Regions from separate parts of the Listeria grandensis genome, predicted to be linked through region 1. Evidence: riboswitches for the same ligand, from Rfam matches in the RefSeq annotation. Region 1 holds a riboswitch; each other region holds the start of a gene.
What was found. Region 1 has a riboswitch for S-adenosylmethionine ahead of HCJ54_RS05265 (methionine ABC transporter ATP-binding protein). Riboswitches for the same ligand answer to the same signal wherever they lie in the genome.
Positions count from the first base shown of each region.

Region 2: another riboswitch for S-adenosylmethionine. It lies ahead of HCJ54_RS14185 (methionine ABC transporter ATP-binding protein); the one in region 1 lies ahead of HCJ54_RS05265 (methionine ABC transporter ATP-binding protein).
Region 3: another riboswitch for S-adenosylmethionine. It lies ahead of metX (homoserine O-acetyltransferase MetX); the one in region 1 lies ahead of HCJ54_RS05265 (methionine ABC transporter ATP-binding protein).

Region 1 is NZ_JAASUG010000003.1:57,021-60,133, forward strand. Features, by position in the region: gene HCJ54_RS05260 (methionine ABC transporter permease) at 1-303, opposite strand, end outside; gene HCJ54_RS05265 (methionine ABC transporter ATP-binding protein) at 287-1,318, opposite strand; SAM riboswitch class I at 1,450-1,560, opposite strand; gene HCJ54_RS05270 (DUF3006 domain-containing protein) at 1,639-1,869, opposite strand; gene HCJ54_RS05275 (MBL fold metallo-hydrolase) at 1,880-2,995, opposite strand.
Region 2 is NZ_JAASUG010000013.1:58,452-61,564, reverse strand. Features, by position in the region: gene HCJ54_RS14190 (methionine ABC transporter permease) at 1-646, opposite strand, end outside; gene HCJ54_RS14185 (methionine ABC transporter ATP-binding protein) at 643-1,665, opposite strand; SAM riboswitch class I at 1,763-1,877, opposite strand; gene HCJ54_RS14180 (D-alanyl-D-alanine carboxypeptidase family protein) at 1,964-2,800, opposite strand; gene HCJ54_RS14175 (sensor histidine kinase) at 2,869-3,113, opposite strand, start outside.
Region 3 is NZ_JAASUG010000001.1:523,336-526,448, forward strand. Features, by position in the region: gene HCJ54_RS02215 (LPXTG cell wall anchor domain-containing protein) at 1-251, shown strand, start outside; gene HCJ54_RS02220 (HdeD family acid-resistance protein) at 297-824, opposite strand; SAM riboswitch class I at 1,137-1,237, shown strand; gene metX (homoserine O-acetyltransferase MetX) at 1,391-2,491, shown strand; gene HCJ54_RS02230 (putative mucin/carbohydrate-binding domain-containing protein) at 2,595-3,113, opposite strand, start outside.

The sequences.
Region 1 (3,113 bases):
AGGTCCTGCGTAGAAAACAAGTGGTACAATCGCTGCTTTCACACCAATGCTCGAATCAACAATAAATCGCGTCACCGGAATCAATGCCACAAGCAAAATAATGAATGGTACCGAGCGTAAAATATTAATGATCGGGTTTAAAATATTGAAAATCACTGTGTTTTGTAAAATATGTCCTTTGCGAGTAACCACGAGCAAGACACCGAGTGGAATACCAATAAGGCAAGCAAACAGGAGCGACCATGTAACCATGTATAATGTTTCAATAAATGCTGTGCTCAGCTGCTCAGATGTGACTTCCATCAACGCTCACCTCCTCTAGTTTGATATTTTGCGTTGCGGCATAGGCATATGCGCTTGCAATTTCTTCTGCTTCCCCGGTCACCTCTACAATCATGTACCCGAACGCAATCGCCTGAATTTCAGAAATGTTGCCACTTAACACACTGACATTCACATCGAATTGTTTCGCAATATTAGAAAGCAGTGGATTACCAGACGATTCCCCCACAAATGTAAATTTCCAAACCGTCGCATCATGATTCTGAATGAGTTTTAACGCACTTGCTGGAATATCGTCATTAATCACTGTTTTCACAAAATTTTTAGCAGTTTGGCTTTGCGGATTGGAGAAAATATCGAACACTTTGCCTTCTTCAATCACTCTACCGTCTTCCATTACGGCTACTCGATTACAGATTTCGCGAATAACAGACATTTCATGCGTAATAAGTAAAATCGTAATATTGTATTCTTTATTGATTTTTTGCAGTAGTTCGAGAATCGCGCCTGTCGTCTCAGGATCGAGCGCGCTTGTTGCTTCGTCACACAGGAGCACGTCAGGATTGGTTGCTAACGCCCGCGCAATACCGATGCGCTGTTTCTGTCCCCCTGAGAGCTGGTCTGGATAGTTTTTAGCCTTATCTGCTAGTCCCACAAAGGCGAGAAGCTCCATCACCCGTTGTTCGCGTTCTTTACGATTCGTATGTATTAAAGCCAGTGGAATCGCGATATTATCGAAGACGGTTTTCGAGTTTAGTAAGTTAAAATGTTGAAAAATCATACCGATCTTTTTTCGTTCCGCACGGAGTTCTTTGGCTTTTAATGTCGTCAAGTCTGTGCCTCCGACTGCAACGGAGCCTGTTGTCGGTCGTTCTAGCAAGTTCACTGTGCGAATCAACGTACTTTTACCAGCGCCGCTGAAACCAACCACGCCGAAAATATCCCCTTTTTCAATGGTCAAACTCACGCCGTCCAAGGCTGTTATTTCTTTTCCTCCGCTTTTGAATGTTTTTGTTACATTTTTGAATTCAATCATTTTCTCACTCCCTTAGTTACACAACTTTACCACAAAAAAATCTCCCCTTAAGTTAATAAGAGGAGATTCTAATCCAAACATCTATGTACCGAATAATTATACAGCCATATTAATGCAGTCTTTGTCGTCTCATCTTATCTACCAAGCACGTAAAATGCTTGTTGGAATTGGCACAGTATCAAAAAATTGATCTGTTGCCGAGGTTTCATAGGGCCAAATCCCTCCACCTCTCTGGATAAAATGCGTTCGTCGTTATTTATTTTTTATAACTATATCGTGTATTTCGGACACTGTCAACCATTTTTGAAAAAGTTATTTGTTTATTGTCCATTTTTTTTGCGTAGTTGCTCGAGTTTGGATGCGATTCTGGCTTTATTTTTGTTTGTTGTTTGCTCGTCTAATGTGATTGTGGTGCCATTGATGATGACTGAACTGCCTTCATGAATGTTTTTTGGTACTTTTGTTTGTGGGATTGTCCAGGTTTGCTGATTAGGCTCTAGTAGAAAAACAGCTTTTCCATCCTCGATATGATCTAAAATCGCTTTTTTCAAGTTGATTCACCTACTTCACGGTCGCAATGCCTTGTTCTTTTATTTGCCTAACAATGCCGTCGCCGATTCCGTTTATTTTTTTCAAGTCATCAATGGTGCGATATGGTCGCTCTGCAATAATTTTATCTGCTAAAACGGGCCCAACGCTTGGAAGGTACTGCAATTCTTCGGCAGTTGCGGTATTCACATTGATTTTAGCAGGGACAGGTACTGCATCTCCTGGTTCTTCCGCTGTTTGTTTGCCTGTTTCATTCCCCGGTTTCGGTGTTCCAGACTTCTCCGTTGCAACGTGAATTTGCTTGCCATCAGTCTCAATTGTGACTGTCCCTTCAACGTCTGTACCATATGTTGTAATATCACGATCCTTCAACCACTGAATGACTTCGCGATGTGGGTGCCCGTAGGAATTTCCTTTTTCAGCAGAATAAACTGCCACCTCAGGCTTCACTGCATCTAAAAAGTACGGTTGATTCGATGTAGAGGAGCCATGGTGTCCTAAATCTAGGATTTGTGCGTTCAAATCCAGACCGCTATCCACCATTTCACGTTCGCGCGGCTTCTCTGCGTCGCCTGTAAAAATAGCTGCCACATCTTTGTAAGTCAGACGGATCGCGATCGAGTCATTATTGGCGTTATCCGATAGTTTATCTGGACTCAATACTTGAATTCCAAACGGGCCAAATGTCGCTTTTTCACCGCGTCTTGGTTCTTTATATTTCGCATTGGATGCAAGCGCTGCGTCAATGACGCGCTCATAAATCGAACTATTGAATACAAGTCCATCCATCCAAATTTCTTTCGGTTTATATTGGTTGATAACTTTATCCGCGTTGCCAATATGATCCGAATGTGGGTGTGTTAAAAGCAGCAAATCAATTTTCTGGATATCTGCTTTTTCAAGGTAAGTCATAATCCGATTATCGTCATGGCGCCCTGTATCGATCAATATAGTTGTTCCATCGTCGGCTTGGATTAACGTGCTATCCCCTTGCCCCACATCGAAAAAAGTGAACTTCGCTCCTTTCAATGTATTTTCGGTCACGCTTGATTGTGTATTGTTCGAGCATCCGCTAATAAGTGCGATTAAAAAAATCGCGATGATGCCCCATCCTGTTAATCTCTTCAAAATCTCAACTCCCTAATTCTCTTCATTTAGAATAGCAGAATCATTGTCAGGAGTAAATAGCTGCACGCCAACTTGGGAGATTTCCACAAAATAAAAACGAGCCCCAAAAACAGGGACC
Region 2 (3,113 bases), on a different contig from region 1:
TGTCTCCAATGAATTGGAAAACAAATACTATGATTAAAATAATAATAGTTGCTACTAATGTGACTGCTGGTTGAGCTCGTTGGAAACCTTCTAAATAAGCCGCGTTTCCGAGTCCGCCTGCACCGATAACACCCGCCATGGCAGTGAAGCCGACAAGTGATATCCCAGTCACGGTAATCCCTGAAATAATTGCTGGTAATGCTTCTGGTATTAAAACCTTGCCAATAATCGTGAACAGGTTGGCACCCATTGCTTTGGCTGCCTCAATCACGCCCTTGTCTACTTCACGAAACGCGATTTCGACCATTCTCGCATAAAATGGAGCTGCTGAAATTATCAAGGCTGGTAGTGCCGCTTTGGGTCCAATAATCGTGCCAACTAATGTTTTCGTCATTGGAAGTAGTAACACGATTAAGATAATGAATGGAATCGATCGGAAAACGTTGACTAAAATGGCTGTAATCCAATACGCCGTCCGTGAACCAGCATCCTTTTTGCGGTTGGTTAGGAATAAGACTAGCCCCAAAGCTAAACCTAGGAAGAAAACGGCGAACAGTGAAACGATCGTCATGTAAAGCGTTTCCTCTGTAGCTGCTTTCATCATATCCCAATCTACGTTTGCAAAATACCCTCCAGAATTGTTCATCCTTCAATCACTTCCGTTTCTATCTCAAGCTCGCGTAACCGTGTGATTGTGGCATCCACTTGCGATTTTTCACCTTGAATTTGAATGTATAAAGTCCCGTACGCCCCATTTTGCGTTTGCGTCAGGTTTCCATGTAAAATATTCAGTAACACCTGATTGTCTTGCGCTACTTGTGAAATAATCGGCTGTGTCGCTTGTCCACCAACAAAAAGTAGCTTCACCAGTTTACCTTCCGAGTAATTTTTAAGCAGCATGTGAATCAGTTCTTCCGTCTCGTCTGATTCCGTTACTTGGCGCACAAATCGCTGTGTCACGGACTCTTTCGGATGTTGGAACACTTCAATCACATCCCCGAGTTCGACTACGCGACCAGCTTCCATCACCGCTACCCGATTGCAGATTTTGCGAATAACGTGCATTTCATGAGTAATCACGATGATCGTCAAGTTCAAACGACGGTTAATATCCAACAACAGTTCTAACACTTCATCCGTTGTTTGCGGATCGAGCGCGGATGTTGCCTCATCACACAGCAGTAATTTCGGATTATTGGCAAGCGCCCGAGCAATCCCGACACGTTGCTTCTGACCGCCACTTAATTCCGACGGATACGCATCTTCCTTGCCCTCTAAACCAACAAGGCGGATTAATTCGTTCACTCGAAAGCGTCTTTTCTCCCCTCTAACTCCAGCTATTTCTAGCGGGAAAGCAATGTTATCAAAGACGGTTCGCGACCAAAGTAAGTTAAAATGTTGAAAAATCATTCCAATCTGCTGGCGCGCCTTACGCAATTTACTTCCTCTAATTTCTGAAATAAATAAATCATCGACTTCGACGGTACCTTCTGTTGGCAACTCCAAACCATTAAACATCCGAATCAGCGTACTCTTTCCAGCACCTGAATACCCTACCACGCCAAAAATCTCGCCTTCTGCAATATCTAAATTGACATCATCTACAGCTCTGACATTATTTTTGCGTGTTTTATACTCTTTTGCAACGCTTTTAAGCCTAATCAAAGTAAACTCCACCCTTATTTATTTTTCTTAATCAAAAAACCTCCCCCCGCCAAATTGAGCGAAGAAAGGTGTAATTACATGCATAATTTACGCTTTTCTCTCATCTCTCAAAGCTTTACGCTCTGTATGATTTAGCACCTTGCAATGGGCTTTTCGTCCACTTAGGTTGCTGGGTTTCTTTGGGCATATCCCTCCACCACTCTTGATAAGATTAATTTTCCGACGCAAACCGCGCTTACGTCTTGTGTTTATTAATATTACATGTTTTTAGTCGGATTTGTCAAGATTCAGTCAATATTTATTTTGAAAAACCGTAATCCATCAATTTTTCGACTGCTTTTGCGCGCGCGCCGTCTGTTTTACTTCCAAGTGTAATCGCAATAACTCGTTCACCATTTTGTATGGCTGTGGCAATGAGGCAATAGCCTGCCTGATCGGTAAAACCAGTTTTAAGACCGTCCATTCCATCTACCGAGCCTTTTTCCAGAACTTCGTTCGTCGTATGTATTGTACCCCCTTTTTGTAAAACGTATTCTGTTTGTGAAGTAATACCGAGCACTTCTGGAAAATCCTGTATCAACCTCTTCGATAAAATCAACAGATCCTTGGCCGTGGATACCGATGTCTCACCAGCTTCGTCCAAACCACTAGCACTTCCATACTTCGTCTCACTAGACATCCCGATCGCCTTAGCCTTTGCATTCATATTCTTTATAAAATCGGTACCATCTATGCGCTCAGCCAGTGCCTCAGCGGCGTCATTAGCCGACATAATTAGCATCGCTGCAAACAAATCTTGCACCGTATAATTTTTTGTCCCTGTTTGTGCGTATAAGCTCACAGCGCGAGGATCATCTAGACGCTTCAGTGGTAGTACTTCACTCCATGAAATCGTCTTTTTATGGACGGCCTCGAGCACTAAATATGCAGTCATTAATTTCGCTAAACTGGCAATAGGAACCACTTCATTTTCTCCCTGTTTGAAAATGGGCTCCTCGCTTTTCGTATTAATAACCAAGGCACTAGTTGCTTCAATCTTTGGCGTAGCGCGAATACCCTCACCCCAAAAAATAAAAAATAAAATAGAAATAATCGTTAAACAAGCTAAACATAAAATTATCGTTTGTTTTTTCATGATTTCCCCTCCTGGTTTCATTTTAACTAACAATGGTAAACCAAGAGTTAAGAAATCAGAAAGAAACTTTAAAGATTGCTGATTGGCAACTGCACAGTGAAGGTTGTTTTTCCTTTTCTACTCGTAGCCGTGACCTGACCGCCGTGGCGCTCGACAATGGACTTCGCAATCGCAAGACCCAGCCCCGTTCCCGATGTCGTCCGATTTTTATCCACTTTGTAAAATCGGTCAAACAATTGTGGTATATCGCCAGCTGGAATCTCTGCGCCATAGTTGGACACTTCAATAACTGCCATGCCAGCCTCACTCTTGG
Region 3 (3,113 bases), on a different contig from region 1:
CTGGGGAGTTTAGCGACTTAGCCGAGTTCACATTCCAAGGCGGAACGCTTAAAGTTGATCCAGTTGAGAATGCTGAAAAACCATCTATTACTCAAGTTGTGAAAAAAGCTCCTATCAAAGTAGCTACTGTAGCAAAAACAACAAACCTTAAATCATTACCAAAAACTGGCGATGAAAGCACGTCTGGTTTAGTATTTGCCGGACTGCTTATTTCAGGAATTGCAGTAGCCGTTCTTAGAAAACGTAGCTAATATAAAAAAGACGAAAAATCTGTGTTAGATTTTTCGTCTTTTTTATTACTTTAGTTTTCCAACGAAGAAGAACGTTGCGATACAGTTGATACCTTGTACAATGAAGAATGTTCCTACAAGGATCACAATACCAATTGCTCCAACGATTGGGTTGAACAAGGCAATGAAACCTAGAACGATTCCTAAAATGCCGAGTGTTAGGAGCCAGCCCCAACCTTGTGCATTTTCATTTTTAGCGGCAAAGGCACCGATTGTACGCATAATTCCTGCAAATAGGACCCACATGCCGAAGACAAGTACTAATGTCACTGTTCCTTCGAATTGGTCCGCCAATAATAAAATACCTAATAATAGCGAAAGAATCCCTTCTGCGAGTATCCAACCTGAGACTTTTTGTCCGCTACGGTTGGAGAAATATTGGATGATTTGGAATACCCCAACGACTAGCATTAAGATTCCGATGAATAAGGTGAATGATAGTAAAGAAATACCTGGATGGAACACAAACCAGATTCCTAAACATATCATTGCTATACCTGCCAATAGGACAAGTATACGTGTGAATGTTTTCATGATATGTAACACTTCCTTTTTTATGATTAGAATTTTTAGGTTCCGTTGCTTATTTTACCCTATTTATCTCAGTTAAAACAATAATTGTATTGTTTATTATTTTATCTTTTCTATCTATAGACACATACCCGATCGAAAAACAGAATGTAAGCGTTGTTTTATCGTTTTTTGGACCATTTTTAGACGAAATTTAATCACAACTGCTTAAAAAGTTCATAATTTATAATAGGTGCATCATTCTTTCGAAAAATCTGTCTACTCCTCTTGACAGCTACTCCTTTTTAATTGTATGATAGAATAAATTTAATATGTTTCTTATCAAGAAAGGTGGAGGGACTGGCCCTGTGAAACCTTAGCAACCGGATATGTGAATCACGGTGCTAATTCCAGCTGTATGTATGCGAAGATAAGCTATTAACTAATGAATCGTTGTCTTTTCAGCCTTCTCTAGTAGTGCTTTTCGAAGCTTACTGAGAGGGTTTTTTCGTTCCTTTTATAAGGAATTTAGCAAGGAACGCTTGCGCTAGAGCAGCTTTAAAACTATAAGATAAAGAAAAGGTGATGACATGGGGACGCTTAGACAGATAGAACTTTTTAAAGAGACGCCATTAGTACTCGAAAATGGGGAAACGATTGGTCCGATTGAGGTTGGTTTTGAAACGTATGGAGAGCTTGCGGGGACTCGAGATAATTGTATTTTGTTAGAACATGCGCTGACTGGGACGGCACACGCTGCGAAACATTTTGAGGCGGATGTTGCTGGCTGGTGGGATGATTTTATTGGGCCTGGAAAAACGATGGATCCTGCTGATTACTTCATTGTTTGTACGAATGTGTTTGGTGGCTGTAGTGGGACAACAGGGCCTTCCTCCATCGATGCCAAAACGGGAGCCGAGTATCGGTTACATTTTCCAGGTTTTACGATTAAAGATATTATTAAGGTACAAAAAGCATTGCTAGATGCGCTTGGTGTCGTGCATGTCGTCTCGGTTATTGGTGGTTCGATGGGGGGCATGCAGGCGACGCAATGGGCGATTGATTATCCGGAAATAACGGGAAGTGTGATTAATTTAGCATCTCCTCTTGCGGCAAGTCCTGAGGCGATTGGCTATAATTTGATTATGCGAATGGCAATTTTGAATGATCCTGATTTCAATGATGGGAATTATGTCGGTCAACCGGAGGGCGGGCTTGCGACAGCGCGAATGGTCGGAATGATGACGTATCGTACGAGTGAGCTGTTCTCGAAGCGATTTGAGCGCTTTACAGTGGCAGATTCTTCGCCAGGAGCATTCTCAAAAGAGCATTTCCAGGTGGAGTCGTATTTGCAATATCAGGGGGATTCGTTTGTAGAACGGTTTGACGCGAATAGTTATCTGTACTTGACGAAAGCGATTGATCTGTTTGATGTGACGGTGAATGGCGCGGATGAAAAACCGCTTTTCACTGCGATTCAGATTCCGTATTTATTGGTTGGCGTGACGAGTGATCAGCTGTTTCGGATTCACGATTTGCGCCGAGATTATGAGCTTTTAAAAGAATGGGATGTTCCCGTGACTTATTATGAGGTCGATTCGGATTATGGGCATGATGCCTTTTTGGTCGAAGTTGAGAAATTTCATCCACTTATTAGTACTTTTTTGACGCAACATTCGCGTGTGATATAAAAAAATAAGTGTTGGCATCAAGGGCTAATCTGGGATTAGTTCTCGATACCAACGCTTATTTTGATACCATGTATATCCGACCTTTATGGATTACATGCTCTCTTTAGTCTCTTAGCAAACCAATTCTTTCTACCAAAAACTCATTTTCAGTCTGCACTTTGTAGGTTTCTTTTGTAATAATATCTGTCACGACAAGTCTGCTTACTTCTTGATGATTGACTTGAATTGTGTAGCCATCATGTATCGGGATATCTAATGATGCTGCTGTTTGAGTTTCATTACCAATGAAGTCCTTCGTGTATACGACTTTTCCTGAGGCATCTTTCACCTCAATGCTTGCATAGGTGCTAGAAAAATACACATGAGGCTTGACTGCTTTGATATTAAGATGTAGTGTATTTTTGTCTTTATCCAGAATAAGTGATGCAAATTGTTCGTTACCAAGGCCTCTGAAGGTAAACGCAAGATTGGAGCTATATATTTTCTCTTTGGTGAATCTGGATGGGACTGGGATGTCTTGAATGCTTTTCTTCACTAATCCATTCGTACTTACCTGATATACATTTTGTTTTGCTAGTGGGCTTTGCAGTATATTATCCGTTGCCAATTTCAGTCTACTAAT